One region of the Janibacter hoylei PVAS-1 genome, then DNA from elsewhere that is predicted to be linked to it. Evidence: riboswitches for the same ligand, from Rfam matches in the RefSeq annotation. Region 1 holds a riboswitch; the other holds the start of a gene.
The links. A riboswitch is a leader RNA that binds a small molecule or an ion and turns the genes downstream of it on or off. The one in region 1 is predicted to bind S-adenosylmethionine.
Positions count from the first base shown of each region.

Region 2: linked by a shared signal. The riboswitch ahead of ssuE (NADPH-dependent FMN reductase) and the one ahead of CWN80_RS02785 (bifunctional o-acetylhomoserine/o-acetylserine sulfhydrylase) in region 1 are both predicted to bind S-adenosylmethionine.

Region 1 is NZ_PIPF01000002.1:103,415-109,185, reverse strand. Features, by position in the region: gene CWN80_RS02795 (hypothetical protein) at 1-684, opposite strand, end outside; gene CWN80_RS02790 (hypothetical protein) at 684-986, opposite strand; gene CWN80_RS02785 (bifunctional o-acetylhomoserine/o-acetylserine sulfhydrylase) at 1,181-2,497, opposite strand; SAM riboswitch class IV at 2,510-2,622, opposite strand; gene CWN80_RS02780 (hypothetical protein) at 2,671-3,072, opposite strand; gene CWN80_RS02775 (hypothetical protein) at 3,059-3,427, opposite strand; gene CWN80_RS02770 (carboxyl transferase domain-containing protein) at 3,470-4,954, shown strand; gene CWN80_RS02765 (hypothetical protein) at 4,971-5,408, opposite strand; gene CWN80_RS02760 (L-serine ammonia-lyase) at 5,567-5,771, shown strand, end outside.
Region 2 is NZ_PIPF01000007.1:354,350-360,120, reverse strand. Features, by position in the region: gene CWN80_RS08580 (response regulator) at 1-543, shown strand, start outside; gene CWN80_RS08575 (class II 3-deoxy-7-phosphoheptulonate synthase) at 633-1,958, shown strand; SAM riboswitch class IV at 2,343-2,459, shown strand; gene ssuE (NADPH-dependent FMN reductase) at 2,768-3,367, shown strand; gene CWN80_RS08565 (ABC transporter substrate-binding protein) at 3,367-4,410, shown strand; gene CWN80_RS08560 (ABC transporter ATP-binding protein) at 4,407-5,252, shown strand; gene CWN80_RS08555 (ABC transporter permease) at 5,252-5,771, shown strand, end outside.

The DNA of each region.
Region 1 (5,771 bases):
GTCGGAGTAGCTGCCCTCGCCGTACACGGCCCGGCGGCCGAACCTGCCGATCGGATCGCCCGCGGCCAGGACGCCCATGGGCTTGACGAAGCCTGAGACCGGGTTGGTGGCGAGCGAGCTCGTCCCGACCCGGCTCGACTGCTCGAAGGTGTTGTAGAGCCGCTCGTCCGACAGGTCCGACCCCACGACGGCCAGGCTCGCGGCAACGGCGTGCTCGTCGGCCGCCGCGGCGTCGGCCTCACGGGCGAAGCCGCGCCGGTTCATCTCCCGCGAGTTGGCGGCGGCCCGGTACTCCCGCTCGACCGTCACGTACTCCGGGTCCTCCGGCGTCATCGTCGCCAGGCGCTCCTTGCGGGCCTGCGCGGTGGCGGTGTTGGTGTCGTAGCGCCCCCGGAGCCGCTTGAGGGTCGCCTGGCTCTCCTCGAGCCGGTCGGCGTAGGGGCGGATGATCCGCTCGGCACCGCTCAGCCGGTTGGCGGTGGCGACGAGGTCGCTCGGCGTCGTGCCGACCTCCCGCTCGAACATCGTCCCCGAGCACGAGTCCCACACCCCCTTCGTCGAGACGGTGCGCAGCAGGTTGACGACGGTGTGGATGTTGGCCGCTACGGTCTTGAGCTCGTCGGCCTCGGCGCGGATGACGGCGGGGTCGCCCTCCTCGATCGTCCCCGGGTCCTCGAGCGCCATCAGAGGACCCCCCGGTTGCGCTCGTCGACGAGGTCCTCGGTCTCGACGTACCAGGACCCGGCGTCCTGGGCGAGGCGCGCGAGCGCACGCAGCTGCGTGCAGGCCTGCTTGCGCCGGCGCTCGTAGTCACCGATGGCCGCCTCGTAGGCCTGGGTGCCGGTCCAGCTCGGGAAGCCGAAGGTCTCGACCGCCTCGTTGTTGGCCTTGGCCGCCTTCTCTTCGAGGTAGTCGGCGATCGCCGTCAGTTGTCGACCCAGCCCCGCGATGCCCTCGCTGTCGATGGAGATGCGTTGTCCGCCCATGCCCCACACGCTAGGAAAAAACGCCGAGGGGCCCGTGGAGTTCTCCACAGGCCCCTCGGTGCGCCCTTCGAGATGGCCCTTCGAGACGGCTCGTTCCTCACCTCCTCAGGGACCGAGGTTCCTCGCCTCCTCAGGGACCGAGGTTCCTCGCCTCCTCAGGGACCGAGGTTCCTCGCCTCCTCAGGGACCGAAGATCACTTCGCGGCGGCGAAGCCCTGCTCGAGGTCGGCGACGATGTCCTCGATGCTCTCGAGACCGACCGCCAGACGGACGAGGCCGGGGGTGACGCCGGCGGCGAGCCGGTCCTCCTCCGGACCCTGCGAGTGGGTCGTCGAGGCCGGGTGGATGACGAGCGAGCGCACGTCACCGATGTTGGCCAGGTGGCTGTGCAGGGTGAGCCCCTCGACAAACTTCTTGCCTGCCTCGAGGCCGCCGGCGATCTCGAAGGAGATGACGGCACCGGCCCCCTTCGGCGTGTAGCGCTGCGCCTGCTCGAAGCTCGCCGAGCCCTCGATGGACGCCCAGTTGACCGCCTCGACCTGCGCGTGGCCGGAGAGGAAGTCGACGACCTTGCGGGTGTTGTCGAGGTGCCGCTCGATGCGCAGGCTGAGCGTCTCGATGCCCTGCCCGATGAGGAAGGCGTTGAAGGGCGAGATCGCCGGGCCGATGTCGCGCAGCAGCTGCACGCGTGCCTTGAGGATGAAGGACAGGTTGGCCCCGAGCGCGCCGTTGACGCCGAGGTCGGGGCCGAAGCGCAGCCCGTGGTAGCTCGGGTCGGGCTGGTTGTAGTTGGGGAACTTCTCCGGGTCGGCCGCGTAGTCGAAGGCCCCGCCGTCGACGATGACGCCGGCGATCGCGGTGCCGTGGCCGCCGAGGTACTTCGTCGCCGAGTGGACGACGACGTCCGCACCGTGCTCGAGGGGGCGCAGCACGTAAGGCGTGGCGATCGTGTTGTCGACGACGAGCGGCACCCCGGCCTCGTGGGCGACCTCGGCGATGCCGGCGATGTCGAGCACGACCGGCTTGGGGTTGCCGATCGTCTCGCCGAAGAAGGCCTTGGTGTTGGGCTTGACCGCCGCGCGCCACTGCTCGAGGTCGCTCGGGTCCTCGACGAAGGAGACCTCGATGCCGAACTTCGGCAGGGTGAACTTCAGCAGGTTGATCGTGCCGCCGTAGAGCGCGGCGCTGGCGACGATGTGGTCACCCGCCTCGGCGATGTTGACCAGGGCGAGGTGCGTCGCGGACATGCCCGACGCCGTGAGCAGCGCGCCGACGCCACCCTCGAGGGCGGCGATCTTCTGCTCCACCGCGTCCTGGGTGGGGTTCATGATGCGCGTGTAGATGTTGCCGAATTCCTTGAGCGCGAAGAGGTTCGCCGCCTGCTCGGTGTCCTTGAAGGCGTAGGAGGTCGTCGCGTGGATCGGCAGCGCCCGCGAACCAGTCGTCGGGTCGGGCGCCTGGCCGGCGTGGATCTGCTGGGTCTCGAAGCTCCAGATGGAGGGGTCGGACATGTCTGCTCCTTGAGTGCGCGCTTGACCGCGACGGACGTCGCGGACCAGGTCGTCTCCCGGGGCACCCCACCGCGGAGGAGGGTTGCCGGCCAGCGAGCCGGGGCTTCGCGCTGGCGCTCAAGACCTGCTGCGATGATAGGAAAAGGGCTGGCGCGCACCAGCCTCCGTCTCACCTAGCGGGCGCGCACCCGGTGGAGCCACCACAGCCCGACGAAGGGGAGGACGAGCGGCAGGTAGCCGTAGCCGGACCCGTAGTGGGACCAGACGGTCTTGTCGGGGAAGAGCTCGGGCCGCACGAAGGACAGGGTCCCGACGGTGACGACGCCGACGGCTTCGACGAGGATCGCGCCGGTGGCCACGCGGGCACCGGAGGGTCCCCCCTTCGCCAGGGCGATGGTCGCGACGACGTAGATGAGGGCGGCGCACGCCGACAGCACGTAGGCGAGCGGGGCCCGGTCGAAGTACTGGGTGATCTGCAGGATCGAGCGCCCGGTCGCGGCGAGCGCGAGCACTCCGTAGACGGCGACGACGACCCGGCCGGGCCCGGTGCCGGTGCTGACCTCAGGCGGGGCCACTGGTCTGCCAGATCTGGAGGATGCGGTAGGTCATGACCCCGACGGTGAAGGCACCGGCGATGACGACGCCCATGGCCCAGCGGGTCTTTTCCTTGAGGGCGATGAAGACGACGACCGGCGGGATGATCGGGAGGGTCAGGGCGTAGGCGAGCATCGTCGCGCCCTCCCCCGTCCCGGTGACGCGGCCGTGGACGACCGCCGTCGTCACGGCGAGCACGAGCAGACCCAGCTCGACGAGCGCCGCGACGAGCAGGAGCCCGTCGTCGACGGGGCGGTCGAGCGCGAGGTAGATCAGGGCCACGAGCCCGAGGGCGGCGACGGCGACCATCACGGCAGTGGTCAGGGGCACAAGCACCGGGCAAGGTTACCCACCCTCGTGGGTGGCACCATCACTGCCATGAGTCCCCAGCGCCCTGGTGCCCAGCAGCTCATCGACGCGGTCGTCGACCCGGACAGCTTCGTCACGTGGGACGAGCCGATCGACACCTCCGGCCTCGACGACACCTACCGGTCGGCGATGGCGGCCGCGGCCGAGCGCGCCGGCACCGACGAGTCGATCCTCACCGGACGGGCCCGGATCCAGGGTCACGACGTCGCCCTCATCGTCGGCGAGTTCCGCTTCCTCGGCGGGTCGATCGGACGGGCGGCCGCGGGCCGGATCGTCTCGGCGGTCCGGCGTGCGACGACCGAGCGGCTGCCGCTCATCGCGGCGACCGCCAGCGGTGGTACGCGGATGCAGGAGGGCACCCCGGCCTTCATGACGATGGTCGACATCTCGGCCGCGGTCGTGGCGCACAAGGCGGCCGGCCTGCCCTACCTCGCCTACCTGCGGCACCCGACGACCGGCGGCGTCTTCGCCTCGTGGGGGTCGCTGGCGCACATGACGATCGCCGAGCCCGGGGCGCTCATCGGCTTCCTCGGCCCGGTCGTCTACGAGACGGTCAACGGCGTCCCCTTCCCGGAGGGCGTCCAAGTCGCCGAAAACCTCGTCGACAAGGGCATCGTCGACGCCGTCGTCCCGCTCGAGGAGCTGGCCGGCATCGCGGCGCGCGCCCTGACGATGCTGTCGGCGACGACCCATCGGCACGCCGACCCGACCGAGCACCCGGCGTGGCGGATCGCTCCCTTCGTCTCGCGGCCGGAGCCGGACGAGGAGGAGGTCGCCGCGGTCTGGGGGGCCATCGAGACGACCCGAAGGGGGGACCGCCCCGGTGTGCGGGAGCTGCTGCGGCACGCCGCCGACGACGTCATCCCGCTCAACGGCACGGGCTACGGCGAGTCGGACAAGGGGGTCATGCTCGCCCTGGCCTCCTTCGGCTCGCGGCCGTGCGTGCTCGTCGGCCAGGACCGCCGCTACCAGGTCGCCGAGTCGATGGGACCGGCCGCGCTGCGTGAGGCACGTCGCGGCATGCGGATGGCCCGCGAGCTCGGCCTGCCCCTCGTGACGGTCATCGACACCCCCGGCGCCGACCTCTCCCCCCGGGCGGAGGAGGGCGCGCTCGCCGGGGAGATCGCCCGGTGCATCGCCGACATGACGGCGCTCGACGTACCGAGCGTGTCCGTGCTCCTCGGCGAGGGCACCGGCGGGGGCGCGCTGGCGCTGCTGCCCGCGCAGCGGGTCGTCGCCGCCGGCAATGCCTGGCTGTCGCCGCTGCCGCCGGAGGGGGCGAGTGCCATCGTCTTCAAGGACACCGAGCACGCCGCTCTGCTCGCCGCCCGCCAGCGGGTCGGCGCCCGACACATGCGCGAGGACGGGCTCGTCGACGTCATCGTCGAGGAGTCCCCCGCGGCCCACGAGGACCCGGAGGGCTTCGCCCGGGCGATCGGCGCGGAGGTGGTCGCCCAGGTCGACGAACTGCTCGCTCGGTCCGCGAACGAGTGAGGCGGGGGTCGGGCGGTCAGCCGGCGATCGCCAGCCCGTCCCACACCGGCATCTCGACGACGGCGCGATCGGTCGCCAGGTAGGTCGCGAGCAGTGGCACGTCGAGCTCGCGGCAGGAGGCGATCGCCGCCTCGTGCCAGGCCCGTGCCTCGTCGTCGGGCTCGAGGCCGTGGGGCCGGCCGATCGCGACGACGAGGCCGCCGAGACGCTCGACGAGGCCACCGACGACGAGGTCGAAGGGGCGGCGCCGCTCGCTCGGTGGCAGGTCGGTACCGCCGAGCTCGCCGATCGTGATCGGCTGGATCATGCGGCAGGTCTCGTCGCACAGCACGATCGTCAGCGAGCCACTCTCGCGGTCGCTCTCGCGCACGACGAGATCGACGACGTCGCGGGCGATCGTCGGGTCGGTCAGGGGTCGGGTGGGCCAGTCACGGGGCAGGTCGTCGAAGCTCATGCCCTGCAGTGTGGCCGGGTCGGCGCAGCCCGCCGCGAGGTTTTCCACAGCGGCCCGGCGCAGTCGACGCGGTGGGTAGTGTGAGCCACGGCACGGCGCCCCACCACCCGCGTCGAGCCGTCCGTGCCCCACCCACGAGCACCCCAGGAGAGCCACCCGTGGCACTGAGCGTCTTCGACCTGTTTTCGATCGGCATCGGCCCGTCGAGCTCCCACACCGTCGGCCCGATGCGGGCCGCCGTGATGTTCGTCGAGGGTCTGCGTGACGAAGGGGTCCTGCCGCAGGTGCGTCGGGTCAAGGCCGAGCTCTTCGGTTCGCTCGGAGCGACCGGTCACGGGCACGGCTCCAACACCGCGGTCCTGC
Region 2 (5,771 bases), on a different contig from region 1:
CGCGCCACCGTCCCCGACGTGCTCGTCCTCGACCTCAACCTGCCCGAGATGCGCGGCGACGAGGTCTGCACCGCCATCGGCGACCTGACGACCAAGGTGCTCATCCTCTCGGCCAGCGGCGAGGAGCCGGACGTGCTCGCGGCCGTCAAGGCCGGGGCGAGCGGCTACCTCGTCAAGTCCGCCTCGCCCGCGGAGATCCGTGACGCCGTCACGGCGACCGGTGCCGGCGACGCCGTCTTCACTCCCGGTCTGGCCGGGCTCGTCCTCGGCGAGTTCCGCGAGATGAGCAGCCGGGCACGCACCGAGCCGGAGCCGGCAACCGCCGAGCCCAGCTCGCCCGTGCCGGAGCTCACCGAGCGCGAGACGGAGATCCTGCGCTACGTCGCCATGGGGATGACGGCCAAGGAGATCGCCGCCGACCTGGTCATCTCGCACCGGACGGTGCAGAACCACGTGCAGAACATCCTCGGCAAGCTCCACCTGCACAACCGGGTCGAGCTCACCCGCTTCGCGATCAGCCGGGGACTCGACAAGCCGGAGTGACCTCCCTTCGGTCCTGTGCGTGGACGGGTGCCGAGGCGCCGCCACGCCCGGCCTATCCTGTGGGGGTGACCACTGCAGTGCCCGCCCCCATGACCGCCGCCACCATCGACAGCGACCTGCCTGCCGCGCAGCAGCCGAGCTGGCCGGACCGTGCGGCCCTCGACAGTGCCGTGGCGCAGCTGGCGACCTATCCACCGCTCGTCTTCGCCGGCGAGTGCGACGACCTGCGCGACCGGATGGCTGCGGCGTCCGTCGGTGAGGCCTTCGTGCTCCAGGGTGGCGACTGCGCCGAGACCTTCGTCCACGCCACCGCCGACAACATCCGCGACCGGATCAAGACCGTGCTGCAGATGGCGGCCGTGCTCACCTACGGCGCTGGCATGCCCGTCGTCAAGATGGGCCGGATGGCCGGGCAGTTCGCCAAGCCCCGCAGCAAGGACACCGAGACGCGCGACGGCGTCACCCTGCCCGCCTACCGCGGCGACATGGTCAACGACTTCGCCTTCACCCCCGAGTCGCGCGAGCCCGACCCGCAGCGCCTGCTGCGCGGGTACCACACGAGTGCGGCGACGCTGAACCTCGTGCGCGCCTTCACCCAGGGCGGCTTCGCCGACCTGCGCCGCGTGCACGACTGGAATGTCGGCTTCGTCTCCAACGCCGCCAACCGGCGCTACGAGGGCCTGGCCCGCGAGATCGACAAGGCGATGCGCTTCATGGCCGCCTGCGGTGTCGACTTCGAGGCGATGCGGGCAACCGAGTTCTGGTCGGCCCACGAGGCGCTGCTCCTCGACTACGAGCGCCCGATGACCCGCGTCGACTCGCGCACCGGCAACCTCTACGACACCTCGGGTCACTTCCTGTGGATCGGGGAGCGGACGCGTCAGATCGACCACGCGCACCTCGACTTCGTCAGCCGGATCCGCAACCCCATCGGCATGAAGGTCTCCGACAAGGCCGACCCCGACGAGCTGCTGCGGATCATCGACCTGCTCGACCCGCACCGCGAGCCCGGCCGCCTGACCTTCATCACCCGCATGGGTGCCGGCAAGATCCGCGAGGCGATGCCCGCCATCGTCGAAAAAGTCCGCGACTCCGGGGCGATGGTCACCTGGATCTGCGACCCGATGCACGGCAACACCTTCGAGTCGGCGTCCGGCTTCAAGACGCGTGACTTCGAGGACGTCGTCGACGAGGTCCGCGGCTTCTTCGAGGTGCACCGCTCGCTCGGCACCGTCCCCGGCGGTCTGCACGTCGAGCTCACCGGCAACGACGTCACCGAGTGCCTCGGCGGCGCCGAGCGGATCCTCGACGAGGACCTCAACAAGCGCTACGAGAGCGTGTGCGACCCGCGCCTGAACCACCAGCAGAGTCTCGAGCTGGCCTTCCTCACGGCGGAGATGCTCAGCCAGGGCTGAGCCCTCTCGTCCGTCCTGCCGAAGACCGGGCCGCCCGGCGAAGGGTGGGGTCGACGCTGGGGGAAAGTCCGGACCGCTTGGTCTGCCTCTCACGGGGCGCAGGCAGTCCGGACTTTTCCTTGAGTCGCGTCGACCCCACCCTTCGTCGTGCTGGCGGCGGCGCCCCCTTCGTCCTGCTGATGGTTGTGTGTTGAACAGGGAGTTCAGCGAGCCGGCGGCGCTCACCGGGCGCTGCCGGCACCCGGCGCTACCGGTTGACCACACAACCACCTGTCGAGTCAGCTGGGTCCCGTTGGGGGACAGGGGCACTCGTGGGGTCCGGATCGCGAGACAGGCAACTCCTTCTCTTGCAGTAGGAGATGGATCTGCGTAGGTTCTTCATCAGGTCACGAGTTCCAGCGTCAAGCCCCGGCTCGCTGGACAGCAACCCTCCAACTCGCGGTGGGGTGCTCCGGGTGAGGACCTGGCTCCGGTCACTTCCGGTCGGAGCAAGCGCGAGGCCCTCGCCGGCCTCCCGACGAGAGACGGGATCTCCCATGAGCACCACTGCCAGGACCGCACCGCGGTCGCTGCGCCCGGCGCTGCGGCGCCACGTCGACCTGCTGAGGGTCAACAGCGCGCTCTGTCGCTGACCTGAACCCGTATTTCCCTAGGGAAATACGGCCCCACCTGCGCATTTCCCTAGGGAAATGCGGCGCCACCTGCGCGTTTCCCTAGGGAAATGCGACATCACCCCCACCAACCCCGGTCCGGTGACGAGACCCCCTTCGTCGACCGTCGATCCGTCATGCCCACAGAGAGGCACCCCCATGGCTGTCATCGCCACCATCTCCAGCAGTCCGTCCACCTCGTCGCGGACCGAGGCGGTCCTCGGCGACCTGTCGCACCGCGTGCAGCGCGCCGGTCACCTCATCGCCCCGATCGTCTTGCGGGACCTGCCCGCCGAGCCGCTCCTGCGAGCCGACACGGACGACGACGACATCGCTCGCGCGGCCTGCACCCTGGCCCGCGCCGATGCCGTCATCGTCTCGACGCCGGTCTACAAGGCGGCGTACAGCGGCCTGCTCAAGGCCTTCCTCGACCTGCTGCCGCAGACCGGGCTCAAGGACAAGGTGGTCCTGCCGATCGCCACCGGCGGCAGCCCCGCCCACGTCCTCGCGGTGGACTACGCCCTGCGCCCCGTGCTCGCCAGCCTCGCGCCGAGCGCCATCACGCCGGGGTGGTTCGTCCTCGCCTCCGAGGTCACCCGACACGACGGCGGTGAGGTGAGCATCGCCGAGTCCGCCGCCGGCCCGCTGGCCGAGGTGACCCGCGTCTTCCTCGACGCCGTCGCCGGTCGCTCGCTCGTCGCGGCCGCGGAGGCCGCCCACCGCGGCGACCTCCTCGCGCGCTCCGTGGCGGTGGCCTGATGAGCACCCACACCTCACGCCGCTCCGTCCTGCTCGGCCTCGCCGGGATCGCGACGACCTCCGCCCTCGCCGGCTGCACCCTGCCCACGAGCGATGCCGCAGGCACCGGGCCCGGGGGCCGCGTGACCTTCCGATACCAGGGCAGCGCCAACAACGTCACCTTCCCCGAACTGGCCGACGACCTCGGCTACTTCCCGACCATCGACCTCGAGTACGTCGGCGCGACGGTGAGCGGGCCACAGGACATCCAGTCCGTCGCGACCGGGCAGACCGATGTCGGTGGCGCATTCTCCGGAGCGATCGTCAAGCTCGCGCAGGCCGGGTCGCCGATCACCGCGGTCATCAACTACTACGGCTCGGACAAGAAGTCCTACCAGGGCCTCTACGTCCGCAAGGACAGCGGAATCCGCAGGCCCAAGGACCTCGTCGGCAAGAAGATCGCCGTCAACACGCTGGGGGCCCACGCCGAGGCCTTCATCGAGACCTGGCTGACCACGGCCGGCCTCACCAGCCGGCAGATCGACCAGGTGCAGCTCGTCGTCCTGCCACCCAACGACACCGAGGAGGCCATCCGCCGCCGGCAGATCGACGTCGGTGCCCTCGGCGGGGTCCTGCAGGACCGGGCGCTCTCGCAGCCCGACATCCGCGAGCTCGTGCGCGACACCGAGGTGCTCGGTCACGAGCTCAACGGCGGCCAGTACGTGCTGCGTGACGACTTCATCGACCAGCACCCGGACGCCGTCCGCGAGTTCACCACCGGTGTCGCCAAGGCGATCGAGTGGGCCCGCAGGACACCCCGCGCCACCGTCCACGCGCGCTTCGAGCGGATCATCGAGGGCCGCGACCGCAACGAGAGCACCGACAACGTCCGCTTCTGGAAGAGCACCGGTGTCCCGGCGAAGGGCGGGGCGGTCTCCGACGAGGACTTCACCCAGTGGGCGGCCTGGCTGGAGAGCACCGGGATCGTCGACCAGGCAGACCTCGACCCGGCGTCGATCTACACCAACGAGTACAACGACCTGGCCAAGGAGGGGACGAAGTGACCTCGAGCATCGAGCTGCGCCACGTCACCAAGGAGTTCGTCGTCCGCCCGACGAAGGACCAGCCGCGCGCGAGCGTGCTGCGGGCCGTCGAGGACATCAGCCTCACCGTCCCGGCAGGGGAGTTCCTCACCCTCGTCGGACCGAGCGGGTCGGGCAAGACCACCCTGCTCGACCTGCTCGGCGGGCTGAGCACCCCGACGAGCGGCGAGGTCCTCGTCGACGGCGAGGCCGTCACCGGACCGGGTCTCGACCGCGGGATCGTCTTCCAGCAGTACGCCCTCTTCCCCTGGCGCACGGCGCTGGCCAATGTCGCCTTCGGGCTCAAGCAGCTGCCGCTCACCCGCAAGGAGCGCACCGAGCGGGCGCGCGAGTACCTCGCCCTCGTCGGGCTCTCCGGCTCCGAGGACCGGCTCCCGCACGAGCTCTCGGGCGGCATGAAGCAGCGCGTCGCGATCGCCCGCAGCCTCGCCTACGAGCCGGGGATCCTCCTCATGGACGAGCCCTTCGCCGCGCTCGACGCCCAGACCCGTGAGCAGCTGCAGGACGAGCTGCTGCGGATCTGGCGCACCACCGGCACGACCGCCGTCTTCATCACCCACGGCATCGAGGAGGCGGTCTACCTCGGCCAGCGCGTCGCGATCCTCTCCTCGCGGCCCGGGCGGCTCAAGCAGGTCGTCGACATCGACCTGGGTGACCGCGAGGGCGAGCGCGACCTGCGCTCGGACCCGGACTTCGTCGGTTACCGACACCAGATCTGGAGCCTGCTGCACGACGAGGTCGAGCGGGCGCAGCGCGCCGGCCACCACAAGATCCAGCCCGACGGCACCGAGAGGGCGGCCTGATGAGCACCGCGACCCTGACCCCGACGACCTCCACCACCTCGACCATGGCGGAGGGACCCCCTTCGTCGCCCGAACTGAGTCCGCCCGCGGCGCCGACCCGCACCCGACGCGCCCTCGGGGCGCTGCGCACCGGCGCCCGCCGGTCCGCCGCGGTCGTGCTCTTCCTCCTCCTGTGGGAGTACGGCACCCAGTACCTGCTCGAGCCGACCCGCCGCGTCTTCCTGCCACCCCTGCACGTCGTGCTCGAGGCGCTGTGGGACCTCGTGCGGACCGGGCAGCTGCAGGAGCACCTCCAGGCCAGCCTGACGCGGTCGGTCATCGGCTTCGGCCTCGCGGTCGTCGCCGGCGTCGTCCTCGGCATCGCCGTCGCCTGGTACGAGGGCCTGCGCGAGTTCCTCACCCCGCTGCTCGAGCTCTTCCGCAACACCGCGGCCCTGGCGCTGCTGCCCGTCTTCACCCTGCTCCTCGGCATCGGTGAGCTGAGCAAGGTCTCGATCGTCGCCTTCGCGGCCTTCTTCC